Regions from separate parts of the Rossellomorea sp. FS2 genome, predicted to be linked through region 1. Evidence: riboswitches for the same ligand, from Rfam matches in the RefSeq annotation. Region 1 holds a riboswitch; each other region holds the start of a gene.
The links. Region 1 has a riboswitch for S-adenosylmethionine ahead of ACNA6I_RS18545 (methionine ABC transporter ATP-binding protein). Riboswitches for the same ligand answer to the same signal wherever they lie in the genome.

Region 1 (8,017 bases):
CAGTCCCTCCAGGTGATCCGTCATCTTGGTCTGGATGAAGAGAAGGTGAACGTGAACGGAGGGGCCATCGCCCTCGGGCACCCACTTGGATGCACGGGATCGAAGCTGACCCTCACCCTGATGCACGAGATGAAAAGACGCAACGAGCAGTTCGGGATCGTCACGATGTGTATCGGTGGCGGAATGGGCGCCGCGGGAGTCTTTGAACTGATCGGCTGATGCGTATCAGCCAATGAAAAATCACACTATTCTATGAAACCAGAGAAATTGGAGGAGACCAAAATGGCAAATCAAACAGATAAATTGATCAAAGGCGGAAGCTTCCTGATTGAAGATGTTACGTATGAGCAGGTGTTCACGCCTGAAGACTACAGCGATGAGCACAAAATGATCGCCAAGACGACGGAAGACTACGTACTGAACGAAGTCGTTCCTGTCATCGAGAATCTTGAAAACCACGAGTTCGATCACTCCGTGCGATTGTTGAAAGAAGCGGGTGAACTGGGACTACTCGGTGCCGATGTACCAGAGGAGTATGGCGGACTCGGCCTCGATAAAGTAAGCTCAGCCCTGATTGCAGAGCGTATGTCCAGAGCAGGAGGATTCTCGATTTCCCACGGTGCCCACGTCGGGATCGGTTCCCTTCCAATCGTCCTCTTCGGCAATGAAGATCAGAAAACAAAGTATCTGCCGCCTCTTTCCACGGGAGAAAAACTTGCAGCGTACGCCCTGACAGAGCCTGGATCCGGATCTGATGCACTGGGGGCCAAAACGACGGCCAAGCTGAACGAAGCCGGGACTCATTACGTATTGAACGGAGAGAAACAGTGGATTACAAACTCAGCGTTTGCCGATGTCTTCATCGTATACGCCAAGATCGATGGGGAGCAATTCTCTGCCTTCATCGTAGAGAAAGATTTCCCTGGCGTATCCACTGGGCCGGAAGAGAAGAAGATGGGAATCAAGAGTTCCTCCACCCGTACGCTGATCCTAGAAGATGCAGAAGTACCGGTTGAAAACCTTCTTGGTCAGGCGGGGAAAGGGCACATCATCGCATTCAACATCCTCAACATCGGCCGTTACAAGCTTGGGGTGGGGGCAGTCGGAGCGAGCAAGCGTGCGCTTGAAGTAACGGTTGCCTATACGAATCAGCGTCAGCAGTTCAAGACGCCAATCTCCTCTTTCAACCTGACAAAAGAAAAGCTTTCAACGATGGCATCCAAGCTATATGCCGCAGAAAGCTCCGTCTACCGTACGGTCGGTCTCTTCGAGGACCGGATGAGCAAGCTCTCTGATGAAGAAGTCAAAAACGGGTCTGAAGTGGCCAAATCCATTGCGGAATATGCGATCGAATGCTCACTCAATAAATTCTTCGGTACGGAAGTGCTGGACTACATCGTGGATGAAGGCGTCCAGCTTCACGGTGGTTACGGGTTCATGCAGGAATATGAAATCGAGCGACTCTACAGGGATTCCCGCATCAACCGGATCTTTGAGGGGACGAACGAGATCAATCGCCTCCTTGTACCAGGCACCTATTTGCGAAAAGCCATGAAAGGCGAACTTCCACTCCTTCAAAAAGCACAGGCCCTGCAGGAAGAATTGATGATGCTTATGCCTGAAGAAGTGGGCGACGAGCCTCTGGCACAAGAAAAGTATCTTGTACGCAATGCGAAAAAGATCGGCCTGATGCTTGCGGGACTTGCAGCACAAAAATTCGGTAAGGACCTGGAGAAAGAGCAGGAGGTCCTTGTGAATATCGCCGACATCGTCTCAGAAGCATATGCAATGGAATCCGTGGTACTGAGAACCGAAAAAGCAATTGCATCGGCCGGTTTGGAGAAAGCCAAGCAGAAGCATCTTTACACGCAGATCTTCTGTCAGGAGGCTTTCAATAAAATCGAGCAACATGCAAAAGAAACGTTGGTGGCGACGGAATCAGGGGACACGCTCCGCATCATGCTGTCGGCCTTGAAAAAATTCACCCGCCACACGCCGGTCAACGTCATCGCCCTCAAACGCGATGCATCCGTGAAACTGATCGACGCCGAAAAATATATCGTGTAAGGAGAAGAGGGCTGCCTGTATGCAGCCCCTTTTTCATGGGGGCATAAAGAGCGTGAGAATCGGGAGAAATCTCGGTATGCAGAACAGAATGTCACTTCATGCAGAGCATGTTCAACCATCACCACCCCATTTCGCCCCAATGTGATAACTGCGGGAGAGCGGGAGAGACACTTTAGGCGGGAACGTGTGCAGGTTGCGCAATAACAGGATAGCTGAGGAAGAAAAATCTCTCATTAAATGTAACAGACCATAATGGCCGGTCATTTCTCTACAACATTCGACAGCCGGTATTGTTCGCCAAGGACAAAAACGGATATAATGAAGAGGAAAGCACTCAAACGAAAGGTGGTGAAAAAAATGGCAATCACATTCTATTCCTACCCTAAATGCGGGACATGCCGCAAGGCGAAAAAATGGCTTGAACAAGAAGATGTTGACTTCAACGAAATACATATTGTCGAGGAGCCACCGTCTAAGGAAACGCTGAAAGAACTTTATGAAAAAAGCGGACTGCCCCTGAAAAAATTCTTCAATACAAGCGGCATGAAATACAGGGAATTAGGCTTGAAAGACAAGGTAAATACCGCCTCAGACGACGAACTCCTCGAACTACTGGCTTCAGATGGGATGCTGATCAAGCGCCCCCTCACGACCAATGGTCAAAAGGTGACCCTCGGCTTCAAGGAAGAAACGTTTGAAGATGCTTGGAAGTAATGGAAGCAACAGAATATTTGTGCAAGACTTCCTTGCTTTTCTCTTAAAGAATGTGTCAATATTAGTTTGTATAACTAGCATGTGGAGGGATAAAGATGAGCACACCGAAAGAACTGCGTTATTCAGAAGAACATGAATGGGTAAAGTCCGAAGGCGGTAACGTCCGAATCGGAATCACAGCATTCGCACAATCAGAACTTGGTGACATCGTCTTTGTCGAGCTGCCGGAAGTCGGCGATGAAGTCAAAGCGAACGAGCCTTTCGGAAGCGTTGAATCGGTCAAGACCGTTTCTGAACTTTACGCTCCTGTATCAGGAAAAGTGGTCGAAGTGAACGAAGACCTGTCTGACAGCCCTGAATTCGTCAACGAATCTCCATACGAGAAAGCATGGATGGTTGTTGTGGAACCTTCAGACGCTGGTGAAGTGGACAAACTGATGACATCTGAAGAATACGATAAAATGATCAACGAAGGCTAAAACAGGAACACCTTGGGATAAATTCTCAAGGTGTTTTTTTATCCGGAGGGGCAAGATAAATTCAACCTTTAAGGAAAGGATGATGGTCATGCTTACACCCAAACAGGCCGATGTGACCGATCGTGTCATTGGAAAAGTGAAGGATGGCTCCATTGAGCTGTTCCTCGATAACCAGTCAATCGGGAAAGTCCCCCTTTCGTTGGAGGGGATCAGCATGCAGCCGAATTTCGAGGCGAAAGAAAACAAAATCTACCAGAGCTATACCTCATCAGAAGGGCATGATGCCCGCTATACGGATTGCGATGAAGGTGGATGGTGTTAGAATGACATCGGGGGATCACCCCCGGTGTTCTTTTGGATCAAATCCTTTGCAAAATCCCACTGACATGAGAAAATAGAGATAATAAGTGGATCCATCAAATCTTTTACTACTTCACTGAAAGTCAAGGTGATTGTCATGGAAGTCGTGGATGAAAAAGTTCTGATCGTAGAAGGGACATCCGACAAACGAAAGGTTAAAGATATCATCAGTGAGCCCGTAGAAATCATCTGTACCAATGGTACGATCAGTCTGACCAAAATGGACGAACTAATCGATTCATTATTCGACAGGGATGTATACATCTTGGTGGATGCCGATGAAGCCGGTGAGAAACTCCGCAAGCAATTCAAGCGGGAGTTCCCCGAAGCGGGTCACCTGTATATCGACAGGATGTACAAGGAAGTGGCGGCTGCCCCGGAATATCACCTCGCTTCCGTCTTGATCGGAGCCAACATTGATGTCCACAAACAATATCTTGGAAAAAGGATGAATTAGCTTTGAAAGAGTTGAACAGCCAGGAAGCGCTGCACACGATACGGGAGAATGAAAGACTGCTTGCGCTCTATCTGTACACCCCCATGTGCGGCACCTGCCAGGTTGCAGGTAGGATGATTGATATTGTAGAGAAACTGCCTCAACCATTCGTTTTTGCAAAGGCAAATCTGAATTACCTGGCAGGATTTGCAACAGAGCATGCGGTCGAAAGCGTTCCTTGCCTCCTGCTATTCAAAGATGGAGTCGAGGTGGAACGGATCTATGCGTTTCAATCTGTACCGTTTTTGTATGAAGCTTTGAATAAGGTAGCATAAAGGGCCGAAAAGGCCTTTTTTTGTTCGAATGGTAATAGAAACTGAAAGATTCTCACGGAAACTACTGCGACTTTTCTACATACCGGGACATATTTCTCGGGAAATGAAGCGAACCCGCCAACTTATTGTCTGTTGGGCCCTTCCTTCGACAGTGCGTCCACAATCTGTCGAGAAAGTACAGGAGGATAAACTATCCAATAGTGGAATTAGTTAAGTATCCGAGATACTGGAGGGGTTGCATGAGAGAGTATTTAGAGAAAGTCGTAGATCAATGCGAGACCAGGTATCACTTACAATTGTTATTTCCAGACACCCCGTTCGTCCTACATTTCCAATGCGGCACTAGCGGCCACAGTCTGTCCATTTCTAATAAGGGCTGCAACGTACTTCCCGATCCTCACCCAGATCCCAACCTGACGATAACGGCTGGAGATGTCCGGCGGTTGATTGCTTTACTTGAAGGGAATGAACGATTGACTTCCCTTGTCGATAAAAAGGAAATCGAAGTCCGTGGAGGTTACCGGCATCTGTTGTTTGCTGAATCGGTGCTTTGGTTGACCCGATTTCACATGGTCGAACCAGTGAGCGTATAATGTGCAAAAAAGAATTGACACCTTGTTTATTCGGTGATAGTATCTGTTTAGTAACAAATTTCTGAGTATTTAGTATGAATAATTGAATAACGTTTATCTCTTATTTAGAGTGGTGGAGGGAAGTGCCCGATGAAACCCGGCAACCGTCAATTAAAATTGAAATGGTGCCAATTCACTCGAAGCGAAGGCTTCGACAGATGAGGGAAAGTCAACTATTGAAATAGTATGCCTTTCTGTTTATCGCAGGGAGGCATTTTTGTTTTTCAAATGAGGTTGGATGTTTTAACAATAATGACGTATTTGGATATAATTCCTAGTAAACAGGTGGTTTTACTGATGACGAGGTGGATACAACATGATTACGATTTCTGATGTAAAAAAAATCTTTCAAACCAAAAATGGTACGGTGTCAGCTGTCGATGGGGTGGATATGACCATCAAGGATGGGGAAATCTTCGGTGTCATCGGGTACAGCGGTGCAGGAAAGAGCACGTTGATCCGGATGCTGAATGGGCTCGAGCTACCCACTGATGGATCTGTGGATGTGAACGGTCAAGTGATATCAAAGGCGAAGGGACGTAAACTCCGTGAAGCCCGGCAGTCCATGGGGATGATCTTTCAACATTTCAATCTCCTTTGGTCCCGTACGGTACTTGAAAACATCCAGTTCCCACTCGAGATAGCCGGAGTGCCAAGAGGAGAACGGATCAGGAAGGCGAATGAACTTCTCCATCTGGTAGGACTTGAAGGCAGGGGGGATGCCTATCCGGCGCAACTCAGTGGAGGTCAGAAGCAGCGCGTCGGGATTGCAAGGGCACTTGCGAATGATCCGAAGGTGCTCCTATGTGATGAAGCTACGTCCGCACTGGATCCCCAAACCACGGACAGCATCCTGGATCTTCTTGTTGATATCAATGAGCGTCTTGGGCTCACCATCGTCCTCATCACCCACGAAATGCACGTCATCCGTAAAATCTGTCACAGGGTGGCGGTCATGGAAGCGGGAAAAGTGGTCGAAGAGGGGGATGTCCTAGAGGTATTCCGTAATCCGCGTCAGGAAGTGACGAAGCGCTTCGTGAAAGAGGTCGCACAGCAGCAGGAGTCGGATGACATCCTCGATCAGTATCCGGATGGGAAAGTGTTGAAGCTTACATTCGTTGGAAGCGGTACGGATCAGCCTCTCATCACCTCACTGATCCGAAGGTTCGATCTTGAGGTGAACATCCTTCAGGGCCAGATTTCGCAAACTCAAAAAGGAGCATTCGGCACGCTGTTCATCCATCTGAAGGGTGAACGTGAAATCCTCGATCAGGCGGTCGCCTTCGCTGAAGAACAATCGGTGAAAGTGGAGGTGATGGAGCGATGATCGAGAAAATCTTTCCGAACGTCGATTGGGAAAAGATGTGGGAAGCCACTCTTGAGACCCTGTATATGACTGGTATGTCGGTGATCGTAACATTTGTCCTCGGGCTCGCACTAGGGATTTTATTGTTCCTCACATCAAAAGGGAACATCTGGGAAAATAAGGTGGCCTATTCCATCACCAACGCTGTGGTCAATGTCTTCCGGTCGATCCCCTTCATCATCCTGATCGTCCTGTTGATCCCCTTCACCAAAGTGTTGATTGGTACGATCCGAGGGGCGAACGCAGCGTTGCCTGCTTTGATCATCGGGGCTGCCCCGTTCTATGCCCGCATGGTCGAGATCGCCCTGCGCGAAGTCAATAAGGGGGTCATCGAGGCGGCAAAAGCGATGGGAGCAAAAACGAGCACCATCATCATGAAGGTCCTTCTTCCTGAATCCATGCCTGCCCTCATCTCCGGAATCACAGTGACGGCCATCGCATTAGTCGGTTACACCGCAATGGCGGGCGTCATCGGTGCAGGGGGACTGGGAAACCTTGCTTTCCTGGACGGATTCCAGCGCAGCAGGACCGATGTCACCCTGGCGGCGACCATCTTGATCCTGGTTCTTGTATTCATCATTCAGCTTGTCGGTGATTATTTCACCAATAAAATAGATAAACGATAAAAGGAGAGAAATCAGATGAAAAAATGGTTAGTGGGCACGATTGCAGCAGCAAGTATTGTAGGATTGGCAGCATGCGGAACCAGCGGGAGCAACGGTAGCTCAGGCGATTCAAAGGAACTCGTGGTCGGAGCATCTAACGTCCCTCATGCTGAGATTCTGGAAGAAGCAAAACCGATCCTTGAAAAAGAAGGGATCGACCTGAAGATCGAGACGTATCAGGATTACGTACTTCCGAATAAAGATCTGGACAGCGGGGACCTGGATGCGAACTACTTCCAGCACATTCCTTACCTTGAGGGGCAAAAGAAAGAACACGGATATGATTTCGTCAGTGCCGGCGGAATTCACATTGAACCGATGGCTGTCTACTCGAAGAAGCATAAATCCCTTAAAGATATCCCGGAAGGCGGAACCATTCTATTCAGTAACTCCGTGGCAGAACACGGAAGGATCCTTACCCTGCTTGAAGCAAACGGGCTGATCAAACTGAAGGATGGAATCGATAAAACCCAAGCAACACTGGATGATATCGCCGAAAATCCTAAAAAGCTGAAATTTGACTACGAATATGAGCCGGCGCTTCTTACTCAGCTTTACAATAACGAGGAAGGCGATGCCGTCGTCATCAACTCCAACTATGCCATCGATAGCGGACTGGATCCGGTCAAGGATTCCATTGCCATCGAAGACAAGGATTCACCGTATGTGAACATCATTGCAGTCAAAAAAGGTGATGAAAACAAAAAAGAGATCAAGGAGCTTGTCAAGGTGCTCCAGTCTGATGAGATCCAGGACTTCATCAATAAAGAGTGGAAAGGGTCCGTCGTTCCGGTCAAAGAATAAATACCAAACATAATCTTTTTGCAATAAGCTCATACTATTTTCGATCACTCGAATTAGAATGGAGCTGAAAGTGAATGCAGGTAGAGCCTAGAAATACAACGGAAGCGGCCCTGCTCGATTACAAGACGGGGCTCGGGATCTTCACTGAAAAAATGCCGG
Region 2 (8,017 bases), on a different contig from region 1:
GCGTCTGGGGAGACGGGAAAAGCACCATCGGATCACCGATTCGCTTGAACTCTGCCTGAGCCGTCTTGAATTGTTCCGTATCGTACTCATCCTGTTCGATGGCATACTGGAGATAGTTCATGGGAACCGATAGCAGGATGGTCATCTGGATGATGCCACGTTCCATATTGGTTGCTTCCTCCCATGATCTGTATTCGATCCCTTCCTTTCCTTGAAGCTGAACGGGAGGATGGTCGATAAAAAGCTGATAGGCGATTTCAATCTCTTCTGGATCCTGGAGCTTATAGGAAAGATTTTCGGAAAGATCAATGAAGGTATCGCTGAAGTTCATCACATTATCTATATTACCCGTACGCATGATGCGTATGGGATCCTCATCCAGGTCGAATCGGATCATATTGTTCTCATCCGTGAAGTCCCGGGCAAGCTCCTTATCGGTATGCACATGTTTGAAATTTCCATCCTCTCCGTATGGGGATTCCATAGGGACTGTCGGGATCTTCAACTCTTCCGGTGTCAGCTCGTCGAAGGTTTTCAGCGGCTGCTCTTGCTCCGGCTCATCCGTCTCCGCTGTTGAAGCGCTTGTTTCCTTTTCATTTGTAGCCTTCTCCGCTTCTGAAACATTTGCCTTTTTTTCATCGGATGCAGCTTCAGTCTTTGAAGCTGTCTCTTTCTTTTCACCCAATCCGCAGGCGGTCAGCAACACGCATGCCACCAGGATCACCATCCATTTCTTTACCATCGAATTCCCTCCTGTGTTCTTGATCCTCCAGGACCCTGTTAATATGGAATATAGTGTAAAAAACCAACATCTTTCCTTTTATACCCAGATTCCCAAAAAGAAAACGCTCTGTGGAAGAGGTGGGATATATAAAACTAGTAAAAAGGATTGACATCCTTAAAGACCTGTGGCAAAATAAAGTAACCGTTTACAACTAACGATATAAAACAGGATTGTTACTGCTTCGGGCAGGCAAAACCTAAATTTGCTGGTTACCTTTTGAGGTGACGTGTGGGCAGATTTGGGTTATTTTTGTTTCAGGGAATATGGATGGACGGGGCGAAGAGATATGGAGATTAGTAAAGTCATCAATAATAATGTGGTCCTGACCCACGACGATCAAGGGAAAGAACTGGTGGTCATGGGACGGGGACTGGCCTTCAAGAAGCGGCCGGGCGATCAGGTGGATACCGGACTGGTGGAGAAGACCTTCGTACTTGAGGGAGAAGGCGTATCTGCCAAACTTGCAGAGCTTTTGGCAGACGTGTCGGAGAAGTATCTCGTACTCTCTGAGAAAATCATGACGATGGCTGCGATGAAGCTCGGGGTCAAGCTGGATGACTATCTGTATGTCGCCTTGACCGACCATTTGAGCTTTGCCATCACCCGCTACAAGCAAGGAATCAAGCTTCAGAATGCTCTCGCATGGGAGATCAAGAAGTACTACCGGAAAGAATACCAAACCGCACTTGAGGCACTGACGATCATCGAGGAAGAGACAGGGATCATGATGGATGAGAATGAGGCTGCGTCCATTGCCATGCACCTTGTGAACAGTCAAGTGTCCGGTGAAGGACTTGAATCCATCTCCAAAGTCGTGACGACGGTCAACGATATCTTGACCATAGTGAAGTATCACTTCAATGTGACACTCGATGAAGAATCCATGAATTACGAGCGCTTTCTCACCCATCTCCGCTTCTTTGCATGGAGGCTCATGAAAAAGGAGCAGATCGTCGAGGAGCAGAATGACGACTTTTTCTATCAGCAGGTCGAGCGTCAATATCCACAGGCATTCGAGTGCTCAGGGAAGATTGCCGTCTACATCCAGAAGGAGCTCCACTGGGTATTATCAAAAGACGAACGCATATACCTCACACTTCATATCCATCGCGTGACATCACGTCATGCGATGCAGCATAGTCCAAGAGGATAGTTACTGGTCAAGCAGGCTAAACCTAGGTGACAGCAAGGGAAAAACATTGTTTTTTCTTTGCCGTTGTCTAGGTTTTTCTTTTTAAAAAATCAATGCTTTTAAATAAAGGAGGTTTTCACAATGGATTTCGCAAAAACAGCAGAACTGATCATCCGTCATATCGGCGGGGAACAAAATGTCGCCTCGCTCGTGCATTGTGCCACAAGGCTCAGGTTCAAACTGAATCAGCGTGAAAAAGCAGACAAAAAGGCCATCATGGCACTTGATGGTGTAGTCACCGTCATGGAAAGCGGCGGTCAATTCCAAGTAGTCATCGGAAATGACGTCTCCCACGTCTACCGTGAGATCGGGAAACAAACATCCCTCCTATCGGATACGTCTTCAAAACAGACGGACGGAGAAGGGGATAAAGGATCTGCAGTCGGCAGAGTCATCGATATCATTGCCGGGATCTTCACACCGCTTCTTGGCATCATGGCCGGCGCAGGTGTTCTGAAGGGGGTCCTTCAGATTTTGACGAGCACCGGGGTGATGACTCCGGATAATACGACGTATATCATTCTATATGCTGCAGCGGACAGCCTATTTTACTTCTTGCCTGTGTTGTTAGCGTTTACAGCCGCGAGGAAATTTGATGCGAACCCATTCATTGCCGCTACGATTGCCGGGGCGTTGATCTATCCGTCCATCATTGAACTGGCCAACGGGAACGTTGAAACCACGTTCTTCGGCATCCCTGTCGTGATGATGAAATACTCATCAACTGTCATCCCGATCATCCTGGCGGTCCTCGTCATGGGGTATTTCGAGCGATTCCTTAACCGCAGGATCCATCAGTCCGTGCGTACATTCATTACGCCATTTGTCTTGTTGGTTACGATCCTGCCGTTGACGCTTCTCGCCTTTGGACCGTTCGGTGTGTATGTGGGGAATGGAATTGCAGCAGGCATCCTCTATGTATTCTCACTGAGCCCGATCATTGCCGGTGCCATTGTCGCCATGTCCTGGCAGGTACTTGTCATCTTCGGTGTTCACTGGGGGATCATTCCGATTTTCATCAACAATATCACCGTACAAGGCTATGATAACGTCAAGCCTGTAACCGCTCCGGCTATCTTTGCACAAGCAGGGGCAGCCCTTGGCGTCATGCTGAAGACGAAGAACAAAAAACTTAAGGCCCTCTCTGGTTCGACTGCGATCACCGGTCTATTCGGGATCACGGAACCAATCGTATACGGTGTCACCCTGCCGCTGAAAAAGCCATTCATCATGGCCACGATCAGTGCAGGTGTCGGGGGAGCCATCGTCGGCTATTCCCAAAGCGCCGCCATCGCTACGGGCCCTCCGGGATTATTGACCCTCCCGATCTTCTATGGCGAAGGCTTCATCGGCTTGATCATCGGGATCTCTGTATCCTTTATCTTGTCCATTGCCCTTACGTATATTGTCGGCTTTAAGGATCCCGTGGAAGAAGGGACGGACCAGGAAGTTTCTACTGATCAACACGTCACGCCATCTTCCACTATCGGCGCCGTCAGCCCGCTGACAGGCATCGTGATGCCCCTGTCTGACGTCAAAGATGCCGCCTTCTCTACAGAAGCCCTTGGAAAAGGAGTCGCCATCCTTCCGACAGAAGGCAAGCTGTACTCTCCGGTCACGGGTGTGATTGGCACCTTGTTCCCATCGAAGCACGCCGTCGGGATTGTAGGAGACGATGGAGCAGAGATCCTCGTCCATGTGGGTCTCAACACCGTCCAGCTGAATGGTGAGCATTTCACCGCACATATCGCCCAGGGGGACCGCGTCGAAGCGGGTCAGCTCCTTGTGGAATTCGATGTGAAGGCGATCCAGGAAGCCGGGTATGACCTGTCCACGCCGATCGTCGTGACCAATACGAATGAATTCATGGACGTCCTCTCAGAAGAACCGGGGGACATCAAAGCAGGAGCACGCCTGCTATCTTATATGAAAGAAAAGGAGCGAGTGTCATGACAACGACTACATTTCCAAAATCCTTCCTTTGGGGAGGGGCCATTGCAGCAAACCAAGCAGAAGGAGGATACCGCGAAGGCGGGAAGGGGTTGACCAACGTCGACCTCCTTCCACGCGGTGAAGAGAGATTCTCCTATATGAAAGGGAATATCCCACACCTGGAACTTCAAGATGACCTTTACTACCCGTCACATGAAGCCATTGATTTTTATCATCGCTACAAAGAAGATATCAAGCTGTTTGCCGAGATGGGCTTTACATGCCTTCGGGTGTCTGTATCTTGGGCAAGGATCTTCCCGAACGGGAACGACGCTGAGCCGAATGAAGAAGGATTGACATTCTATGAAAACCTCTTCGCAGAGCTCAGAGCGAACGGAATCGAACCCGTTGTAACCATCGCCCATTTCGATGTACCTGTCCATCTGATTGAAACGTTCGGAAGCTGGAAGGGCCGTGATCTCGTCGAATTCTACGAAACGTATGCCCGCACTCTTTTCAATCGTTTTAAAGGAACCGTGAAATATTGGATGACGTTCAATGAAATCAATATGCTTTTCCATCTGCCTTTCCTTGGGGCAGGAATCGTGTTCAAAGAAGGTGAAAACCGGGATCAGGTCCTCTATCAGGCTGCTCATCATCAGCTTGTCGCTAGTGCCCTTGCCGTGAAGGCACTCCATGAGATCGATCCGGAGGCACAGATCGGGTGCATGCTGGCCGCAGGTGTCACGTATCCGTACTCCTGTAATCCGGAAGATATCTGGGCGGGAATCGAACGTAATCGCGAATCCTACTTCTTCATCGACGTTCAGTCCCGTGGAGCGTATCCGGGCTATGCGAAGCGCTTCTTCCGGGAGCAGGAGTGGGATCTCCAGATGGAAGAAGGAGATGAAGACATCCTCAAGGCTCATACGGTGGATTACATCGGATTCAGCTATTACTCCAGCCGCACGATCAGCCGTGATCCCGAAATCCTCGGGAAGATGACGGCAGGCAATGTGTTCCCTTCGGTCAAAAATCCTCATTTGAAAACATCGGAATGGGGATGGACGATCGATCCAAAAGGGATCCGGATTACGGCCAATCAATTGTATGATCGCTATCAAAAACCATTATTCGTCGTGGAAAACGGCCTCGGAGCCATCGACGAGCCCGGCGCAGATGGGGAAATCAACGATGCCTATCGAATCGATTATCTCTCAGCCCATCTCCGCGAGCTGAACGAAGCAATCAAGGACGGAGTCCAACTGCTGGGCTACACATGCTGGGGACCGATCGATATCGTCAGCGCCTCAAGCGGCGAAATGAAAAAACGTTATGGCTATATCCATGTGGACAAAGACAACGAAGGCAATGGCACCCTCAACCGTTCTAAGAAGGCCAGCTTCGACTGGTACAGACAGGTGATCGAGACGAATGGAGCGTCATTGGAGAACGAAACCGTCAAAAGTTGAGCGGTTAATTTCCCTCATCCCATTGACAACAGGAGCTAAATCCTGAATAATTATTATATTGAGAAAATTAAATAGCGATATTCCTTATTAAGAGTGGTGGAGGGACTGGCCCTGTGAAACCCGGCAACCGCTGTTCAAACTTGAACAGAATGGTGCTAAATCCTTGAACGAGATTCGTTCGGAGATGAGGAAGAGACGAGAATCATAAGGCTCTTCCTTTTACCGGGAAGGGCCTTTTTATATGAAAAAAGGGAGAGGATTCAGATGACACACGTACAGACAAAAGGTAAGAAAGCAATAAAAGCCCCGTTCCGGGCAGATCAGGTGGGCAGCCTGCTGAGGTCGGAGCGGATCAAGGAAGCACGCGAACGGAGAGGGAATGGAGAGCTATCCGCAGCTGAACTCCGACGAATCGAGGATGAAGAAATCATCCGCATCGTCGACAAGCAAAAGGAAATCGGCCTCCAAGTCGTGACCGATGGTGAATTCAGGAGGGCGTGGTGGCACTTCGACTTCCTTGAAGGTCTCGATGGCGTCGAAGGATATGAATCGGACCAGGGGATCAAGTTCCATAACACGACGACCAAGGCACGTGGCATCAAAGTGACGGGAAAAGTGGACTTCACGGATCATCCGATGCTGAAAGACTATGAATTCCTTCATGGCATTGCAGGCGATCACACTGCCAAGATGACGATTCCGAGTCCAAATATGCTTTTCTTCAGGGGGAAAATTGAAACGGACGTATACGGAGATGACTTGGAGGCATTCCATCGGGATGTAGCCGAAGCCTACAAAAAGGCGATCCGTGCTTTCTACGATGCAGGCTGCCGCTATCTGCAGCTCGACGATACGGCATGGTCGGTATTCTTCTCGAAACAGGGACATGAGCAGATCAAGGCATTTGGCCGCGAACCCGACGAACTCAGGGAATCCTTCGCCCGTACCATCAATGAGGCTGTGAAGGATCGCCCAGAGGACCTTGTCGTGACCATGCATATTTGCAGGGGGAATTTCAAATCGACATGGGCAGCTGAAGGCGGATATGAAGCGGCTGCCGAAACCATTTTCGGCGGGCTCGACCTCGACGGGCTATTCCTGGAGTTCGATGATGAGCGTTCCGGAGGCTTCGAACCGCTACGCTATGTGAAGAATCCGAATCTCCAGATCGTCCTCGGTCTTGTTACGTCCAAGCATGGAGATCTCGAGGCGACGGAAGACATCGAGGCACGGATACAGGAAGCTGCACGCTATGTGGACATCAACCAGCTCTGTCTCAGTCCCCAATGTGGATTCGCTTCAACCGAAGAAGGAAATCTGCTGACCGAAGCAGAACAATGGAAGAAGCTGCAACACGTGATCGCCATTGCCGATCGGGTGTGGGAATGAGGTTCCCATTCAGCCAGTAATCAATTAGGAGAGGGTTTCATTGCGGATACAGTATGCTCTGTTTATCCTCCTGGCAGCCATGCTGTGGGGAACAACGGGGACGGTGCAGGCATTGGCTCCTGAAGGCGTCCATCCGATTGCCATCGGAGCGGTGCGCCTGGCCATAGGAGGCTTGTTCCTCCTTCTATTATCCTTGGGAAAAATACATTGGAGAGGGTGGCCCTTGAAAGGAACCGTGGCGGCCGCTCTTTGTATGGCACTCTATCAGCCTTTCTTTTTCTCGGCAGTCAGCATGACGGGGATTGCGATCGGGACCGTGATCGCCATCGGAAGCGCCCCGGTCATAGCAGGACTCCTTGAATGGGGAATAAAAAGGAATGTCCCCCAAGCTTCCTGGTGGGCCTCCACCGCCCTGGCCATCGCAGGCTGCATCCTTCTGTTCACGAATAGAGGATCGGTCGTTGCCGACCCGCGCGGCATCCTCCTCGCACTGGGGGCGGGGGCTTCATTTGCCGGGTACACCATGATCAGCGGAACCCTTGTCAATAGAAGGGAAACACTTCCCGTGGTCGCTGTCGTGTTCATGCTGGGTGCATTCTTCCTCACGCCCTTCCTCTTCCTCTATGATCTATCGTGGCTTATGGAGGTAAGGGGAGCCGGGGTTGCCCTGCATCTCGGGGTCGTGGCAACAGGACTTGCCTATCTTCTCTTTGCACGTGGACTGGTGAAGGTGCCTGCCTCAACCGCCGTGACGCTCTCCCTCGCCGAACCCCTCACCGCCACCATGCTCGGGGTCTTTCTGATCGGCGAATCCCTTGATGCCCTGTCATGGTTGGGCGTCGGTCTCCTCCTTCTAGGGATCATGTTATTAGTGGGGAAACAGGGAGTGGAATCGGATAAAGATAAAGAACAAATGAGATCAGCTTAGGCTGGTCTATTTTCTATTAGAAACACTAATCGACAGAAATTACGAAAAAATTTAATTTCCCTCATACTTGCTCAAAGCCTTATTTAAAGCCATTTATGAGTCATTAATTGAATCAATCCACATTATAATCGGCATAGATGTAAAAAAGTTTTTTAAAAAAAGTGATCCAAATACAAAACCCTCTCGTTATCTTAGTGTAAATATAAAAAACCAGGATAAAAGGAGAGGAATACATTGAAAAAATCAAAGCTAATGAAAAAAATCGCAGCACCTGTACTTGGGCTATCCCTACTGGCCGCACCGACAGCAAGTTTCGCAGC
Region 3 (8,017 bases), on a different contig from region 1:
AACTATATTCTTGAAGGGGGACATATACATGACTAAGTATATTTTCGTAACAGGCGGCGTAGTGTCGTCACTAGGGAAAGGGATCACAGCAGCGTCCCTTGGCAGATTGTTGAAAAATCGTGGCATCAGCGTCACGATCCAAAAATTCGATCCATACATCAACGTGGATCCGGGAACGATGAGCCCGTATCAGCACGGGGAAGTATTCGTAACCGATGATGGCGCCGAGACGGACCTTGACCTTGGTCACTATGAGCGCTTCGTCGACATCAACCTGACAAAATACAGCTCTGTGACAACAGGGAAAATCTACTCTGCGGTCCTGAAAAAAGAGCGTCGAGGCGATTATCTTGGGGGGACGGTTCAAGTCATCCCTCACATCACGAATGAAATCAAAGAGCGCGTATACCGTGCCGGCCGTGAAACGAACTCCGATGTCGTCATCACGGAAATCGGCGGAACGGTTGGGGATATCGAATCCCTTCCATTCCTTGAAGCCATCCGTCAAATCAAGAGTGATGTGGGTCGCGACAACGTCATGTACATCCACTGTACGCTTGTTCCTTACATCAAAGCAGCGGGTGAAATGAAAACAAAACCGACGCAACACAGCGTGAAAGAACTTCGCAGCCTGGGAATCCAGCCGAATGTCATCGTTGTCCGTGCAGAAATGCCGATGACTCAAGACATGAAGGACAAGATCGCCCTGTTCTGTGACATCGACAAGCATGCGGTCATCGAAGCAACAGATGCCGACACCCTATACTCCATCCCACTATCCCTACAGGAGCAAAAGCTCGATGAACTCACGTGTCAGCACCTTAAGCTTGAATGCCATGAGCCTGATATGACCGAATGGACAGAGCTCGTTGAACGCGTCCGCAACCTATCGCGCAAAACGACGATCGCCCTTGTCGGTAAATATGTAGAGCTTCAAGATGCGTACATTTCCGTTGTGGAAGCACTCCGCCATGCCGGGTACCATTTCGACAGCGACATCCAAGTGAAATGGTTGAACTCAGAGCTCATCAATAAAGAGAACGTTCAAGAACAACTGGCTGATGCCGATGGGATCCTTGTCCCTGGAGGATTCGGCGACCGCGGTGTCGAAGGGAAGATCGTGGCAACCCAGTATGCACGTGAGAACAAAGTTCCGTTCCTTGGAATCTGCCTTGGCATGCAGCTTGCTTCCGTAGAATATGCACGTAACGTCCTTGGACTGGAAGGCGCACATTCTGCAGAATTGAATCCTGATACACCGCATCCGATCATCGACCTTCTGCCTGAGCAAAAGGATATTGAAGACCTTGGTGGGACACTCCGCCTCGGACTTTACCCTTGTAAGCTGACTGAAGGCTCAAAAGCCTATGCAGCCTATGATGGAGAAGTGGTGTATGAGCGCCATCGCCACCGTTTCGAATTCAACAATCACTACCGTGAGCAAATGGAGAAAGCAGGATTTGTCTTCTCAGGAACAAGCCCGGACGGACGTCTTGTGGAAGTCATCGAGCTTAGCGACCACCCATGGTTCGTCGCTTCCCAGTTCCACCCGGAATTCACATCCCGCCCGACACGTCCGCAGCCTCTCTTCAGAGATTTCATCGAAGCGACGCTTGCTTACGGAGAAAACTGATCACGATCATGAACGCCGCCGGCTTATGCCGGCGGTTTTTTTGTGAATTGACACGTTTAAAAGGATCACATCTTCTTTTGCTTTGGAAGAGAAGGGTGGTGGGGAAGGGATGGAGTAGGGGCAGGGGGAAGTTGGTAATAAGGGTCGGAAGTCGATTATAAAAGTTGGTAGTTGATCATAAAGCTTCCAAGTTGAAAATAACCCGTCAAAGTTGTCAGTAGATTTCGATAAAAAAGCGGAAGTTGGTAATAAAAAGTTGAAAGTCGGTAGAAAAACTCCAGAAGTTGAAAATAAAAATGAAAAAGTCGGTAATAAATGGGTTGGTGGAGAGGTAAAAGGGATGGGAATGGTGAAAAATGATTGGATTTTCTACAAATTAAGGGATGAAAGAGCCCCATCATAGCCCCGCTACACCCATTTTTGATCCAGTCGGCAAAAATCGCCCCTCCTTTTCTTGAAATAACCCATCGTTCACTCCATCCAACGTGCCGCACCACTCACCATAGAATAGCTGAATGCTAACTTAGAAAACCCCGTGGACCATCTAACCACCCTTTCAGTGGTTTATTCATACGTAATAGTCACCACAAAGTGGACGGAAGCGGAAGTGTCTCGACTGCCTCCCCGTGGAAATCAAGTCCCTGCAGCGAAAGGGAACGCCCCCCGTTCCTGTTCATTGCTTTTTGAAGGAGAGAACGATTAGGCTTTAAACTTATAGAATTCCAAAAAGAATATTGACAATATTCACTCACCTCGTTAAGATATCCAATATGTAATCAAAATTTCATAGTTTTCTCTTATAAAGAGTTGGCAGAGGGACTGGCCCGATGATGCCCGGCAACCTACCGTATACACGGAAAGGTGCTAAGACCTGCAGGATGTGATTCCTGAGTGATAAGAGTGCGTTCATCCGTACATACACCTCTTTTCCTCAGGAAAAGAGGTTTTTATTTTTGTAGAGAAAAAATGAGGCGGGAAGATCCCGGAAGGAGAAGAGAGAATGAAAAAGGTTTTATCAGTACTCTTATTTGCGACACTACTCATCACACTGGCTGCCTGTCAGCCGAACGTATCGTCAGAATCCAAAGGGGAAGAAAAGCAGGGGACGTCCGAGCACCCGCTGGCAGGGAAGAAGATTGCCTTGATCATGCAGATCAACCTGGGGACGTTCTCGGCCCAGTATATTGAAGGAGTAAAAGAGCAGGTGAAGAAATTCGGCGGGGAAGTACAGGTATTCACTTCTGAAGGGGACTTGGCCAAAATGTCTTCGAATCTGGATGCGGCCATCAACCAGAAGTTTGATGGGATCCTCATTGACCACGGCACGAAGGAAGCGTTGCAATCAGGAGTGGAAAAAGCAAAAGAGGCCAAGATACCGGTCGTCGTGTTTGATGCCGATGTGGAATCGGATGGTGTGACCGTCCTTGAACAGGGGGATCAGCAGATGGCGGAACAGACCCTTTCCAAACTCTCTGATGAGCTTGGAGGCAAGGGGAATATCGTGAAAATCTGGGTGGCAGGATTCGCTCCGATGGAAAGGCGTCAAGTCGCGTATCAGGAGTTCCTGAAAGAGAACCCGGATATCAAAGAAGTGGCTGCATTCGGAGCGGCGACCAACAACACGGCCCTGGATACCCAGGCACAGATGGAAGCGATCCTGAAGCAGTATCCGAAAGGAGAAATCGATGCGGTATGGGCCGCGTGGGATGAATTCGCCAAAGGGGCCGTCCGTGCCATCGAAGCGGCAGGGAGAAACGAGATCAAGGTGTACGGAATCGATATGAGCGACGAAGATCTCCAGATCATCCAGAAAGAAGGAAGCCCATGGGTGGCGTCCGCAGCAGTGGACCCGAAGGATATCGGCCGCGTGCAGGTCCGCTTCCTTTACCAAAAGCTTGACGGGGAGGAAACGCCTCAAACGGTGAAGCTTGAACCGGTCTTCGTCGAGAAAGAGCAGCTTCCGGAAGAAACGATCACCACCGATCAATTGAGTGAGCATATCGACGGCTGGGGGGCGAGCGAACAAGGGTATTCCAACGAGTTGAAGAAGCTCGAGGCATCATTTGAATCGTAAAGGAGTGGACGATGTGTCTGCTGTAGTGGAAATGGTGAAGATGAACAAAGCGTTTGCCGGGGTGCAGGCACTGAAGGAGGCTTCTTTTGAAGTAAGGGCAGGAGAAGTGCATGCGCTCTTGGGGGCAAACGGTGCAGGGAAAAGTACCCTGATGAAAATCCTGTCCGGCGCGTATGAGCAGGATGAAGGGGAGATCCGCCTGAACGGTGAGAAGGTGACATGCCGCACGCCTAAGGAAGCAAAGGACCATGGGATCCACTGTGTGTATCAGGAAGTCGACACGGCGCTCATAGCCGGGTTGAGTGCCATGGAAAATATCCTGTTGGACGATTTTTCCCCGGGAGGATCCTTCTTCATCCGGAAGAAAGCGATGGAGAAAAAGGCGGGGGAAGGGTTGAAGCGGATCAAGCATGAATCGATCCCTTTGCAGGAACCGGTGGGCAGGCTCAGTCTTGCGGATAAACAGATGATTTTATTGACGAGGTGCCTCCTGAGGGATGCCAAGGTCCTGATATTGGATGAGCCCACTGCCCCCCTCAGCTCTACGGAAACAGAAAAACTGTTCCGTGTCATTGAAGAGTTGAAGGCGTCTGGCGTTGCCATCATCTTCATTTCCCACCGGCTGCCGGAAGTCTTCCAGATCTCCGACCGCATCACGGTCATGAAGGACGGAGGCACGGTGGGAACGTACGAAACGCAGGAAGTCACGCCGAGGGCCATCGTCGAAGCGATGATCGGGGGGACATACAAAGAGGAGTTCAACCGGAATCAGTCGGTGACCGGTGACGTATTATTCGAGGCAAGTGGTGTCTCGGATGGTGCGTTGCTGAAGGATATATCGCTCACCGTACGTGAAGGGGAGATCGTAGGCGTGGCCGGGCTTGTCGGCGCAGGCAAGACCGAACTTGCCAAGTCGCTCTTCGGGGCCGTGCCAGCCAAAGGCCGATTCAAGCTGAAGGGAAAAGAGATCGGCCACTCCAGCCCTGTGGATGCGGTCCGTAACGGTCTTGCGCTGGTACCGGAAGAACGGAGGAAGGAGGGCTTGTTCGTCCATGAGTCCATCCGGAAGAATCTGAGCTTCCCGGCTTTACGATCCATTTCAAAGAACCTATGGATCAATAAGGAAAAGGAAAGGGAGATGTCACGGGAAGTCATTGCATCCCTTGGCATCAAGGCGTCCAGTGACAGCCTGCATGCCCACTATTTGAGCGGGGGTAATCAACAAAAGGTGGCCATCGGGAAGTGGCTCACCATGGATGCATCCCTGTTATTGTTCGATGAGCCCACCAAAGGGGTGGACGTTGGGGCAAAAAAAGAGATTTTCCACTTGATCCAGTCCCTTGCGGAAAAAGGGAAGGGGATCCTGTACTTCTCCTGTGAACTGCAGGAGATCATGGCGATTTCTGATCGCATCCTGGTCATGTACGACGGGGAGGTCGTGAAGGAATTGACCAGGGAAGAAGCAACCCAGGAGACGATTTTGTACTACGCTTCAGGAGGGAAGGACACACGTGAAGACGCTCGACTATTTGTTTAAATACGGGGCCATCGCCATGATGGTCATCATTTTGATTTTTTTCAGTTTGTATAATCCGGTGTTTTTCACATATGGAAACATCTCGGATATCCTCAGGTCGATTTCCATTGTTACCCTGGTTGCAATTGGCGTGACCTTTACGCTGGCCGTCGACGGGTTCGACTTGTCCGTCGGTTCCACGGTTTCTCTGTCAACCGTCATTACCGCCTCCCTGATGGTATGGTATGAGGCGCCTCTCTGGCTGGTCATCCTCCTGCCGATTGCCGTAGGGGCTCTTGTCGGTCTATTCAACTCCTTTCTCATCGTCAAGATCGGGATTCCAGACCTCCTGGCGACCCTCGGGGCAATGTACATCATTTCCGGGCTTCACCGGACCTATACAGAAGGCTATTCGATCTACAGTCACATGCCCATGTCGAAAGGCGGAACGGCCCCGGGAGAGTTCTCGGATGCCTTCCTCTTCATCGGCCAGGGGAAATGGCTCGGGCTCCCGGTACCGGTCTGGATCATGCTCGTCCTCGTTGCGATCGTGTACGCCATCCTTCATTTCACCAGATGGGGGAGGGTCCTTTATATGACTGGCGGGAATGTGGAAGCATCGAGGCTGTCGGGGATCCCTGTCAAACGGGTGAAGGTGTTGGCCTATGTCGCATCGGGCGTGTTCGCCTCGATCGGAGGCGTCCTGTTCACTGCCAGGGTCGGTTCCGGTCAGATCGATGCCGGGGCTCCGCTTCTGATGGAAGCCGTTGCCGCGGTCTTCGTAGGGTTCTCGGTCCTCGGTGCCGGGAAGCCGAATGTGCTGGGCACCTTCTTCGGGGCAGCCCTCATCGGCGTCCTCCTCAATGGACTCACCATGATGAATCTTCCCTACTATGCGTTTGAGATCATCAAGGGGAGCGTCCTTGTGCTTGCGCTCGCGGTCACCTACATCCACGCAAGGAAACTTCGGAGTGCATAAAAAATCGTCCCGCCATCATCAGGCGGGACGATTTCATTCTTCATATTCTGATAGAATCTCTTTGATCAGGAACGATAGAGCGAAATAAATATAGAGGGCAGCCATGCTTGAAGGGAAGCTGACCCTTTCCCCGATTTCTTCCCCGGGAAGGAGCCCTTTGATGACTTTCGTATCAACGTGGAAGTCACAGATCTCCTCGAGGCTTCCATCTCCGGGCACCATACCGGAAATCCCTACGGACGGGATGCCTTTTTCTGCGAGACCGCGGGCGAAGGTCACGGCTTCTTCATCAGTGGAAAGCCTGGTGACAATGAGGACGCGGTCGGCTTCCGTCAGCTCGACGTCTTCGTGATACCTTGCAGCTGAAGGCAGGGGCTCCGCACCGGAAATGGCCTCTGCGGCCACGCCTTCCATTTCACCGAATGCCTGTATATAAATCGTGCCCTCTCCTATGGCAGCCTGGGCCAGTAGACGGGAAGAGTCTTCGATTTCGAATTCCTGCTTGCCGGAAATCCGCTGAAAGAGACCGGTCAGCTGTGTCGTGAACATCTTGATCATAATATGTGGATTCTCCTTATTTTCGAGTAATGGACTATACGTCATTATAAATGGGACGTGTGGAGAAGTAAAATGTTGTGGAAGAGAAGGATATTCCCCTTTGGCAGAGAATTACTTATAATAAAAGTTGGGCATCAGTGAAGGAGCGTTTTTACATACCGACACCATAAACGGAGGGGATAGGGCTTTATGAACGAGAAAATACTTATCGTGGACGATCAATTTGGTATCAGGATTCTATTGAATGAGGTACTTCAAAAGGAAGGATATCAAACATTCCAGGCTGCGAACGGGATACAGGCACTGGAAATTGTCGATCAGCATTCCCCCGACCTTGTCCTCCTTGATATGAAAATACCTGGAATGGATGGAATCGAAATCCTGAAACGGATGAAGCAAAAGGACGATGGGATCAGGGTCATCATCATGACCGCCTATGGTGAGCTTGATATGATCCAAGAGGCGAAAGACCTTGGGGCTCTAACACATTTCGCGAAGCCGTTTGATATCGACGACATCCGACGGGCCGTCAAACAGTACATCCCTGCCTAAAATTTGTTAGAAAAATAAAAATAGTAGTATTTTTAGCATTTCGTCTTCTCTGTTGGTAAAATCTATTCTGTTTTGGTATGATACAAGTGAAATTGTAAACAATGTCACGTGGTGCTATAACTAACACCGCCATCTCCAGATAGGATGGTATACTGACGGATAAAAGGAGGAAACAGTCATGCCTTTAGTGTCTATGAAAGACATGCTTATTCAAGCAAAAGAAAAAAACTATGCAGTTGGTCAGTTCAACCTGAACAACCTTGAGTTCACTCAAGCGATCCTGCAAGCTGCAGAAGAAGAGAAATCACCTGTCATTCTAGGTGTTTCTGAAGGTGCGGCACGTTACATGAGCGGATTCAAAACAGTCGTGAAGATTGTTGAAGGTCTTATGGAAGACTTGAACATCACTGTACCTGTTGCGATCCACTTGGACCACGGTTCAAGCTTCGATAAATGTAAAGAAGCGATCGACGCTGGCTTCACATCTGTTATGATCGATGCTTCACACGGTCCTTTCGAAGAAAATATCGAAATCACTTCTAAAGTGGTAGAATATGCTCACGCAAAAGGTGTTTCTGTTGAAGCTGAACTTGGAACAGTGGGCGGTCAAGAAGATGACGTTATCGCTGATGGCGTAATCTATGCTGACCCTAAAGAGTGTCAAGAACTAGTAGAACGTACTGGTATCGATACACTTGCTCCAGC

Region 2: linked by a shared signal. The riboswitch ahead of ACNA6I_RS21450 (5-methyltetrahydropteroyltriglutamate--homocysteine S-methyltransferase) and the one ahead of ACNA6I_RS18545 (methionine ABC transporter ATP-binding protein) in region 1 are both predicted to bind S-adenosylmethionine.
Region 3: linked by a shared signal. The riboswitch ahead of ACNA6I_RS20795 (sugar ABC transporter substrate-binding protein) and the one ahead of ACNA6I_RS18545 (methionine ABC transporter ATP-binding protein) in region 1 are both predicted to bind S-adenosylmethionine.

What each region holds. Positions count from the first base shown of each region.
Region 1 is NZ_JBLRVS010000005.1:420,226-428,242, forward strand. It holds gene ACNA6I_RS18505 (acetyl-CoA C-acetyltransferase) at 1-219, shown strand, start outside; gene ACNA6I_RS18510 (acyl-CoA dehydrogenase family protein) at 283-2,067, shown strand; gene ACNA6I_RS18515 (arsenate reductase family protein) at 2,425-2,781, shown strand; gene gcvH (glycine cleavage system protein GcvH) at 2,877-3,260, shown strand; gene ACNA6I_RS18525 (YusG family protein) at 3,349-3,582, shown strand; gene ACNA6I_RS18530 (toprim domain-containing protein) at 3,718-4,077, shown strand; gene ACNA6I_RS18535 (thioredoxin family protein) at 4,080-4,391, shown strand; gene ACNA6I_RS18540 (hypothetical protein) at 4,631-4,984, shown strand; SAM riboswitch class I at 5,082-5,188, shown strand; gene ACNA6I_RS18545 (methionine ABC transporter ATP-binding protein) at 5,340-6,350, shown strand; gene ACNA6I_RS18550 (methionine ABC transporter permease) at 6,347-7,015, shown strand; gene ACNA6I_RS18555 (MetQ/NlpA family ABC transporter substrate-binding protein) at 7,031-7,858, shown strand; gene ACNA6I_RS18560 (carboxymuconolactone decarboxylase family protein) at 7,933-8,017, shown strand, end outside.
Region 2 is NZ_JBLRVS010000007.1:412,626-420,642, reverse strand. It holds gene ACNA6I_RS21470 (hypothetical protein) at 1-742, opposite strand, end outside; gene licT (BglG family transcription antiterminator LicT) at 1,071-1,937, shown strand; gene ACNA6I_RS21460 (beta-glucoside-specific PTS transporter subunit IIABC) at 2,058-3,929, shown strand; gene ACNA6I_RS21455 (6-phospho-beta-glucosidase) at 3,926-5,380, shown strand; SAM riboswitch class I at 5,462-5,571, shown strand; gene ACNA6I_RS21450 (5-methyltetrahydropteroyltriglutamate--homocysteine S-methyltransferase) at 5,645-6,769, shown strand; gene ACNA6I_RS21445 (EamA family transporter) at 6,810-7,697, shown strand; gene ACNA6I_RS21440 (copper amine oxidase) at 7,950-8,017, shown strand, end outside.
Region 3 is NZ_JBLRVS010000007.1:283,484-291,500, reverse strand. It holds gene ACNA6I_RS20805 (CTP synthase) at 29-1,633, shown strand; gene ACNA6I_RS20800 (hypothetical protein) at 1,890-2,036, shown strand; SAM riboswitch class I at 2,428-2,534, shown strand; gene ACNA6I_RS20795 (sugar ABC transporter substrate-binding protein) at 2,634-3,707, shown strand; gene ACNA6I_RS20790 (sugar ABC transporter ATP-binding protein) at 3,739-5,244, shown strand; gene ACNA6I_RS20785 (ABC transporter permease) at 5,261-6,202, shown strand; gene ACNA6I_RS20780 (DUF2529 domain-containing protein) at 6,236-6,760, opposite strand; gene ACNA6I_RS20775 (response regulator) at 6,950-7,312, shown strand; gene fdaB (class IIb fructose-bisphosphate aldolase FdaB) at 7,491-8,017, shown strand, end outside.